2 regions of the Micromonospora sp. NPDC020750 genome follow, and region 1 is predicted to be linked to the other one. Evidence: riboswitches for the same ligand, from Rfam matches in the RefSeq annotation. Region 1 holds a riboswitch; the other holds the start of a gene.
The links. A riboswitch is a leader RNA that binds a small molecule or an ion and turns the genes downstream of it on or off. The one in region 1 is predicted to bind glycine.
Positions count from the first base shown of each region.

Region 2: linked by a shared signal. The riboswitch ahead of ACH4T9_RS14565 (zinc ribbon domain-containing protein) and the one ahead of gcvP (aminomethyl-transferring glycine dehydrogenase) in region 1 are both predicted to bind glycine.

Region 1 covers NZ_JBIRTH010000012.1:131,115-135,318, forward strand. The annotation lists gene gcvP (aminomethyl-transferring glycine dehydrogenase) at 1-2,281, opposite strand, end outside; glycine riboswitch at 2,362-2,462, opposite strand; gene ACH4T9_RS28995 (NAD-dependent protein deacetylase) at 2,554-3,453, opposite strand; gene ACH4T9_RS29000 (SDR family oxidoreductase) at 3,550-4,203, shown strand.
Region 2 covers NZ_JBIRTH010000004.1:148,500-152,703, forward strand. The annotation lists gene ACH4T9_RS14560 (collagenase) at 1-836, opposite strand, end outside; glycine riboswitch at 1,272-1,363, shown strand; gene ACH4T9_RS14565 (zinc ribbon domain-containing protein) at 1,503-1,892, shown strand; partial or broken gene ACH4T9_RS14570 (hypothetical protein) at 1,949-2,110, shown strand; gene gcvH (glycine cleavage system protein GcvH) at 2,147-2,524, shown strand; gene glyA (serine hydroxymethyltransferase) at 2,536-3,804, shown strand; gene ACH4T9_RS14585 (aminotransferase class IV) at 3,838-4,204, opposite strand, start outside.

The sequences.
Region 1 (4,204 bases):
TCGCCCGGGTGAGGCCCGCCGCGCCCATCATCCGCAGGTACGCCCACGGGATCGGCAGGATCCCCGCCGACCCGTACCGCGCCGCCGAGATCGCCGGCCGGCCCGCACCCGGCTCCCCCACCGGGTCACCGGGCAGGAACGCCGCCAGGTGCGCCCGCACCGCCACCGGACCCACCCCCGGCCCGCCCCCACCGTGCGGGATGCAGAACGTCTTGTGCAGGTTCAGGTGCGACACGTCCGCCCCGAACCGGCCCGGCTTGGCGAACCCGACCAGGGCGTTGAGGTTCGCCCCGTCGACGTACACCTGACCGCCCGCGTCGTGGACCCTCGCGCACAACTGCGCGATACCCGTCTCGTACACCCCGTGCGTCGACGGGTACGTCACCATGATCGCCGAGAGCGCGTCCCGATGCTTGTCGATTTTCGCGTCGAGGTCGGCCAGGTCGACGTTGCCGTCGCCGTCGCAACCCACCACCACCACCCGCATCCCCGCCATCACCGCGGACGCCGCGTTCGTGCCGTGCGCCGACGACGGGATCAGGCACACGTCCCGGTGCCCCTCACCCCGGTCCCGGTGGTACGCGCGGATCGCCAGCAGCCCCGCCAGTTCCCCCTGCGACCCGGCGTTGGGCTGCACGCTGACCGCGTCGTAGCCGGTCACCTCCGCCAGCCACCCCTCCAACTGGGCGATCATCTCCCGGTACCCGGCCGTCTGCCCGGCCGGCGCGAACGGGTGCACGTGGGCGAACTCCGCCCAGCTCACCGGCTCCATCTCCGTGGTCGCGTTCAGCTTCATCGTGCACGACCCCAGCGGAATCATCCCCCGGTCCAGGGCGTAGTCGAAGTCCGACAGCCGCCGCAGGTACCGCAGCATCGCCGTCTCCGAATGGTGGCTGCGGAACACCGGATGGGTGAGGAAGTCCGAGGTGCGCGCCAACGCCGCCGGCAGGGACGCGTCCACGTCCCCGCAGTCCCCGGCCACCCCGAACGCCGCCCACACCGCAGACAGGTGTGCCGCCGTGGTCGTCTCGTCGCAGGAGATCCCCACCCGGTCGGCGTCGACCAGGCGCAGGTTCACCCCCCGCCCGGCCGCCGCGGCCACCACCTGCGCGGCCCGACCCGGCACGCGCGCGGTGACCGTGTCGAAGAACGCGACGTCCGCCACCGCCACCCCGCCAGCGCGCAACCCGGCCGCGAGCCGCGCCGCCATGCCGTGGGTACGCGCCGCGATGCCCCGCAGCCCGTCCGGGCCGTGGTAGACGGCGTACATGCCGGCCATCACCGCCAGCAGCACCTGCGCGGTGCAGATGTTGCTGGTCGCCTTCTCCCGCCGGATGTGCTGCTCACGGGTCTGCAACGCCAACCGGTACGCCGGGTTGCCGTCGGCGTCGCGGGAAACCCCGACCAGCCGGCCGGGCAACATCCGCTCCAACCCCGAACGCACCGCCAGGTACCCGGCGTGCGGGCCACCGAAGCCCATCGGCACCCCGAACCGTTGGGTGGTGCCGGCGGCCACGTCCACGCCGATCTCCCCCGGCGGGCGCAGCAACGTCAACGCCAGCAGGTCCGCCGCCACACACACCAGCGCCCCCGCCGCGTGCGCCGCCGCCACCAGCGCGGCGTGGTCCCGCACTGCCCCGGACGCCCCCGGGTACTGCAGGTGCAGGCCGAAGAACTCCGCCGGCAGGTCCTCGACGTCGACGTCGACCACCCGCACCTCGATGCCCAACGGCTCCGCCCGGCTGGTGATCACCGCGAGGGTCTGCGGCAACGCGTCCGCGTCGACGACGTACACGCTGCTGCGGCTCTTCGACGCCCGGCGGGCCAGGGTCATCGCCTCCGCCGCCGCGGTGCCCTCGTCGAGCATCGACGCGTTCGCGGTGGCCAGCCCCGTCAGGTCGGTGACCATCGTCTGGAAGTTCAGCAGCGCCTCCAACCGGCCCTGGCTGATCTCCGGCTGGTACGGGGTGTACGCCGTGTACCACGCCGGGCTCTCCAGCACGTTGCGGCGGATCACCGCCGGGGTGTGCGTGCCGTGGTAACCCAACCCGATCATCGACACGGCGACGGTGTTACGCGCGGCCAGGGCCCGCAACTCGGCCAGGGCGTCGTGCTCGCTGGCCGGCTCCGGCAGGTCCAGGGTGCCGTGCCAGCGGATCACCTCGGGAATCGCGGCGTCCATCAGCTCGTCGACCGAGTCGTAGCCGACGGCCTCCAGCATGCGGCGCTCGTCGGCCGGATCGGGACCGATGTGACGGGCGGCGAACTGCTCTACGGTCATGGCGGCGCTCCCGGAAAAGGGGTGAGGTCGACAGGTCGGCCTCCCCCTGAGTCGCACCCCGGGAAGGGCGCTCCACAGTGCCTGCCCACGAGGTCCTTTTGCCTGAGAGGTTCCGGGGAGGAAGCTGCCCCTTCGGCGCCGCCGGCAACGATCACCGAACGGTCTCTCCCACGTGGGTACCGGCGACACCCACGCTACCAGCGCCGCCGCCCCCAGCGGATGTCGTCCCCCCGACCAGTGGATCACCGGCCGGTCGGCCCGGCCCCGGCGGGTCAGCCCACGACCGGCGCCGCCCACCCAACGGACGCGCCCGCCGCCACATCCGGCACCGGGGACACACCGGCCAACCGGTCGGCCAACGCCGGCAGCAGCACGCCGAGCGGCGCGTCGACCCGCACGGCGGCGTACCCGTCACCCCGGGTCACACCCTGGTTGACGATCGCCACCGCGATGCCCCGTTTCGCCGCCCGAATCACGAACCGGCGCCCCGACATCACCGTCAACGACGACCCGAGCACCAGCAGCGACCGGGCACCCTCGACCAGGTCGAAGCAGCGGGCCACCCGGGCGGCGGGAACCGTCTCCCCGAAGAACACCACGTCCGGTTTCAGCATGCCGGTGCGGCAGAACCCGCAGTCCACCGTCCGGAACCCGGCCACCTCGCGGTCGGCGAGATCCACGTCACCGTCGGGGTTGACCGCCGCGACCACCGCGTCGAACCCCGGGTTGGCCTGCCGCAGCCGCCGGTCCAGCTCCTCGCGCGAGGTGTGGTTGCCGCAGTCCAGGCACACCACCTCGTCGAGGCTGCCGTGCAGCTGCACCACCGGCTCCGACCCGGCCGCGGTGTGCAGACCGTCGACGTTCTGGGTGATCACCGCATCGACCAGCCCGAAGCGTTGCAGGCGGGCCACCGCCCGATGCCCGCCGTTCGGGACGGCCCGGGCGATCGTGCGCCACCCCAGGTGGCTACGCGCCCAGTACCGCCGCCGCGCCACCGGATCCCCGGTGAACGCCTGATACGTCATCGGAGTGTGCCGCCGCGCCACACCACTGGGCCCCCGATAGTCCGGGATGCCCGACTCGGTGGACAGGCCCGCCCCGCTCAACACCACGACACCGCCCTCGGCGAGCAGCCCCGCCAGCGCGTCGAACGTCTTGGTCACAGAGTCCATGCTGCCTCAGCGTCGCCCCACCGGCTAACGCCGGCCCCGTGACCATCCTCGCCGCAGCGCCGGTGCCCGGACGCCCCGGCGGCTACCGTGGCAGGTATGCGCGTCGTCATCGCCGGAGGACACGGCAAGATCGCCCAGCTGCTGCACCGGGAACTCGCCGGCCGCGGCGACACCGCCGTCGGACTGATCCGCAACCCCGACCACGCCGCGGCGCTGCGCGCCACCGGCGCCCACCCCGTCGTCTGCGACCTGGAACACGCCGACACCGCCCAGGTCGCCACCCACCTCGACGGCGCCGACGCGGTGGTCTTCGCCGCCGGAGCAGGCCCCGGCAGCGACGCCGCCCGCAAGGACACCGTCGACCGGGCCGCCGCCGGTCTGCTCGCCGACGCCGCCGAACAGACCGGGGTACGCCGCTACCTGCTGGTCTCCTCCATGGGCGTCGACGACACCCCACCCGCCGGCACCGACGACGTGTTCGCCGCCTACCTGCGGGCCAAGAAGGCAGCCGAGGACAACCTCACCGCCCGCGACCTGGACTGGACGGTGCTGCGCCCCGGCCGGCTCACCGACGACCCGCCCACCGGCCGGATCACCCTGACCCGACACGCCGATGCGGGGGCGGTCACCCGCGCCGACGTCGCCCGGGTCCTCGTAGCCCTGCTGTACCACCCGAACAGCGCCGGCACGGTCCTGGAACTGGTCGCCGGCAACACCCCGATCGCCGACGCCGTCGCCTCCGTCGCCTGAC
Region 2 (4,204 bases), on a different contig from region 1:
AACAGCACGAGGTAGACGTTGTTGACCGCGTTCAGCATCCACCAGGACGTGTTGTACGAGCTGTTGTAGCCGGTCAGCAGGCGCTTCACCACGTACAGGTAGCGGGCGTTCTCCTCGGCGCTGTCGATGAGGGTGACGGCCTCGGCCAGGATCTCGCCGTTGGCGTCGCTGACGTCGCCGGAGTGGCCGTTGGCGAAGAAGGCGTCCAGGCCGGCGCGGATCGCGGTACGCAGGCCGCTGCCGTAGGTGCCGACCGTGGACGGGTAGTACCAGTGCACGTAGTAGCCGGCCCGCAGGTACAGCACGAGGGAGGCGGTGCCGGTGCGGTTGGTGCCGTCGTAGGAGGCGGCGTCGTCCCGCAGCGCGTACGCGACGCTGGTCATCTGCGCCTCGCGGAACGCCAGGTAGGCGTCGTTGCCGGTCAGGTTGAACAGCGTGTTGACGCAGTCGGTGGTGGACGCCTTGATCTGCTGCACCAGGGCGCTGCCGGTGCGGCTGGTGAAGTCGCTGGTCGCGCAGGGGGCGGCGGCCAGGGCGGCCCGGCCGCGCATGGACGGGGCGGTGCGTCGTTGCCCGCCGTCGGGCTCGTCGTAGTCGCGGCGCAGCTCGTCGCGGGCGGCGGGCAGCGGGGCGCGTTCGTCGAGCGGCAGCGCGTTCCGCCGGACGTGCCGGTCGCCGGCGCCGGCGTCGGCCGGGGCGGCGCCCTGGGCGGGTGTCGCCGCCGGTGCCGCGCTCGCTGTGGCGGGGGCGGCCAGCGGGCTCAGCCCCAGCGCCAGGGCCAGGGTCAGGGGCGCGGCGGCCAGCCGGGCGCGTCGCTTTCGTAACAGTCGGATCATCGGGGGTCGCCTCCTGGGCGGGGTGTCGACGGGGCTTCGGGGCCGGGTCGATGGGGGGATGTGGTCGGGTCCGGTGTGGACCGGGCTCGGCCGGGTGCGGGGGTCCCTGCGTGTCTCCGCGCACGTCAGGGCGGTTGTGGTGGTCGGTTCCGCCGCTTTTGCGGGCGGATCCCGCGTCGACACTCGTCGATCTGGGTCGATGTCGCGCCGGACGTGGCCAGTACAATGGCACACATCACACATCGGTGTAAAGAATTGTTGATGATCGATCATGGGGTCGGGATGTCGGCCGCAGCGGCCCAGCTCCGGCGACCTCGTGGCCGGCGCGAGCCCGACGCGGGAACGGTCCGGCGACCCGCGCCGCATCGTTGACACGTGTTCGGCCGGTCGCCTAGGGTCGCGGGCAGCATCGCCCACAACTGCACAGACACCGTTCGAACCCGCGCGGGAGAGTCCCCGGCCACCGTCGGGGCGCCGAAGGAGCAAACTCCCAAGAAACTCTCAGGCCCCGTTACCGCGCAGGCGAGGTGAACTCTGGAAAGCAGACGATCCGTCGTCTCACCCACGGTGCAAACCGCCGCCAGGCGGTGAAGCTCTCAGGTCCATGACAGAGCGGGAGGCAACCGACCGTACGACGCGACCGCGTCGGGACGAAGGAGCGCCTCCATGCATCAGAGTCCGACGACCCTGACCCGCCCACCCCTGCACGCCGTGCACGTCGAGCTGGGTGCCCGGTTCACCGGCTTCGCCGGTTGGTCCATGCCGCTGCGCTACCAAATGCGGGCTAGGGCGCAAAAACGCAGTGTCTGCTTCTTCCCGTCCACCCGCATGTGCTCCGACTGCGCTCGGATCAACGACAAGATGGCGTTGGACGTCCGAGCGTGGGACTGCCCCTGCGGCAGCCACCACGACCGGGACGTCAACGCGGCCCGCAACATCAGGGCCGCCGGACGGGCGGACCTCAACGACCGTGGAGCGCAGGTAGGACCGGGACTTGTTCCGGCACCGCGCAGGGAAGCGGTAACCCGCCGGGAGCTTGTCCCCTCGGGGGTGTAGCAGACCGGAATCTTCGCCCTTCAGGGCGGAGAGGACGTCAAGGCAGCGAGACCGCCGAGCACCGGGCCGTACGAGAACGGGCCGGCCTGTTCGACCTCAGCCACATGGGACAGATCGAGGTCTGCGGGCCGTTGGCCCCGGCCGTGCTGGGCCACGCGCTGGTCGGTCACCTCTCGGCCACGCCCGTCACGCTGCCCTTCTACCGCCGTCCGCGCTGATGCGCAAACCTGCCGGAAGAGGAAGAGATAGTGGAAATGGATGTTCCCGCGCGCCTGCGCTACAGCGCCAACCACGAGTGGGTCGACGACAGCGTCGAGCCGGCGTCGGTCGGCATCACCGCCTTCGCCGCCTCGGCGCTCGGCGACGTGGTCTACGTCGAACTGCCCGACCCGGGTGCCCACCTGGTGGCCGGGGAGGTCTGCGGCGAGGTCGAGTCCACCAAGTCGGTTGCCGAGCTGTACATGCCGGTGACCGGCCGGATCCTCGCGACCAACGAGGCGGTCGTCGCCGACCCGAGCCTGATCGGCGGCGACCCCTACGGGGACGGCTGGCTGTTCCGGCTGCGGGTGACCGACCCGCCGGCGCTGATGACGGCCGACGAGTACCGCACCTACCTCACCGAATCCCACTGACGGAGGCCACTGTGGCTGTACTCGACGACGACCTGCGGGACGCCGACCCGGAGATCGCCACGGCGGTCACCGCCGAGCTGCGGCGTCAGCAGCGGACCCTCGGCATGATCGCCTCGGAGAACCTCGCGCCCCGGGCAGTCCTGCAGGCACAGGGCTCGGTGCTCACCAACAAGTACGCGGAGGGCTACCCGGGCCGGCGGTACTACGGCGGCTGCGAGCATGTCGACACCATCGAACGGCTGGCGATCGAACGGGCCCGGCTGCTGTTCGGAGCGGCGTACGCCAACGTGCAGCCGCACTCCGGCTCCCAGGCCAACGCGGCGGTGATGACGGCCCTGCTCACGCCGGGCGACGCCATCCTCGGCCTGGACCTGGCGCACGGCGGTCACCTGACGCACGGGATGCGCGTCAACTTCTCGGGCCGGCTGTACCGGGCGGTGGGCTACCGGGTGAACGCCGAGACCTTCCTGGTCGACATGGACGAGGTCGAACGGCTCGCCCGTGAACACCGGCCTAAGCTGATCGTGGCGGGCTGGTCGGCGTATCCGAGGGTGCTGGACGTCGCGCGGTTCCGGCGGATCGCCGACGCCGTCGGCGCGTACCTGCTCGTCGACATGGCGCACTTCGCCGGGCTGGTTGCCGCCGGGTTGCATCCCAACCCCGTACCGCATGCGCACGTGGTGACCCTGACCACGCACAAGACGCTCGGCGGCCCCCGCGGTGGCGCCATTCTCAGCGCGGACACCGAACTCGCCCGCCGGCTGGACTCGGCGGTGTTCCCCGGCCAGCAGGGTGGCCCGCTCGAACACGCGATCGCGGCCAAGGCGGTGGCCTTCCGCATCGCTGCCGGGGACGAGTTCCGCGACCAGCAGCGGCGGGCGCTGCGGGGAGCCCGGCTCGTCGCCGAACGCCTTGCCGCGACCGACGTGCGCGACGCCGGAATCCGGGTGGTCAGCGGGGGCACCGACGTGCATCTGGTCCTGGTCGACCTGAGGCGGGCCGAGCTGGACGGCGCCCAGGCCGAACGGCTGCTCCAGGAGGTCGGGATCACCGTCAACCGCAACGCGGTGCCGTTCGACCCCCGCCCGCCGATGGTCACCTCGGGGCTGCGGATCGGCACCTCGGGGCTGGCCACCCGGGGCTTCGACGAGCACGATTTCGTCGAGGTGGCCGACATCATCGCCACCGCGATGACCGCGCCTGAGGCCGGTGAGGTGCTGCGGGCGCGGGTCGACCGGCTCGCCGAGCGGCGCCCGGTCTACGGAGGACAGCTCAGCTGACCGACCGGCCGCTCGGCGGCCCGTCCGTCGCGGTCAGACGGGTTCCGGTACGACCTCGGCGTACCGCCGGCGCAGCAGGCCGATGATCGGGTGACCGGTCGCGAACGTGACCCCGTCGACGGCGACGATCGGCCGGATCCCGCCGGCCGCGTTGGTGGCGAAGGCGGTCGCCATGCCGGCCAGCCGGGACAGCTCGACCGGCTCGGTGCGCTGCGGGCCGTCGTGGGCCGCGGCGAGCAGCCGCATGGTCACGCCGGGCAGCGCGTCGGCCAGCGGCCAGACCACGGTGTCGCCGTCGACGAAGCCGACGTTCCAGGTCGGTCCCTCGGCGACCCGCCCGCCGCCGTCGGTGAACAGCGCGTCGTCGTAGCCGTCGAGCTGGGCGCGGCGGCGTGCGAAC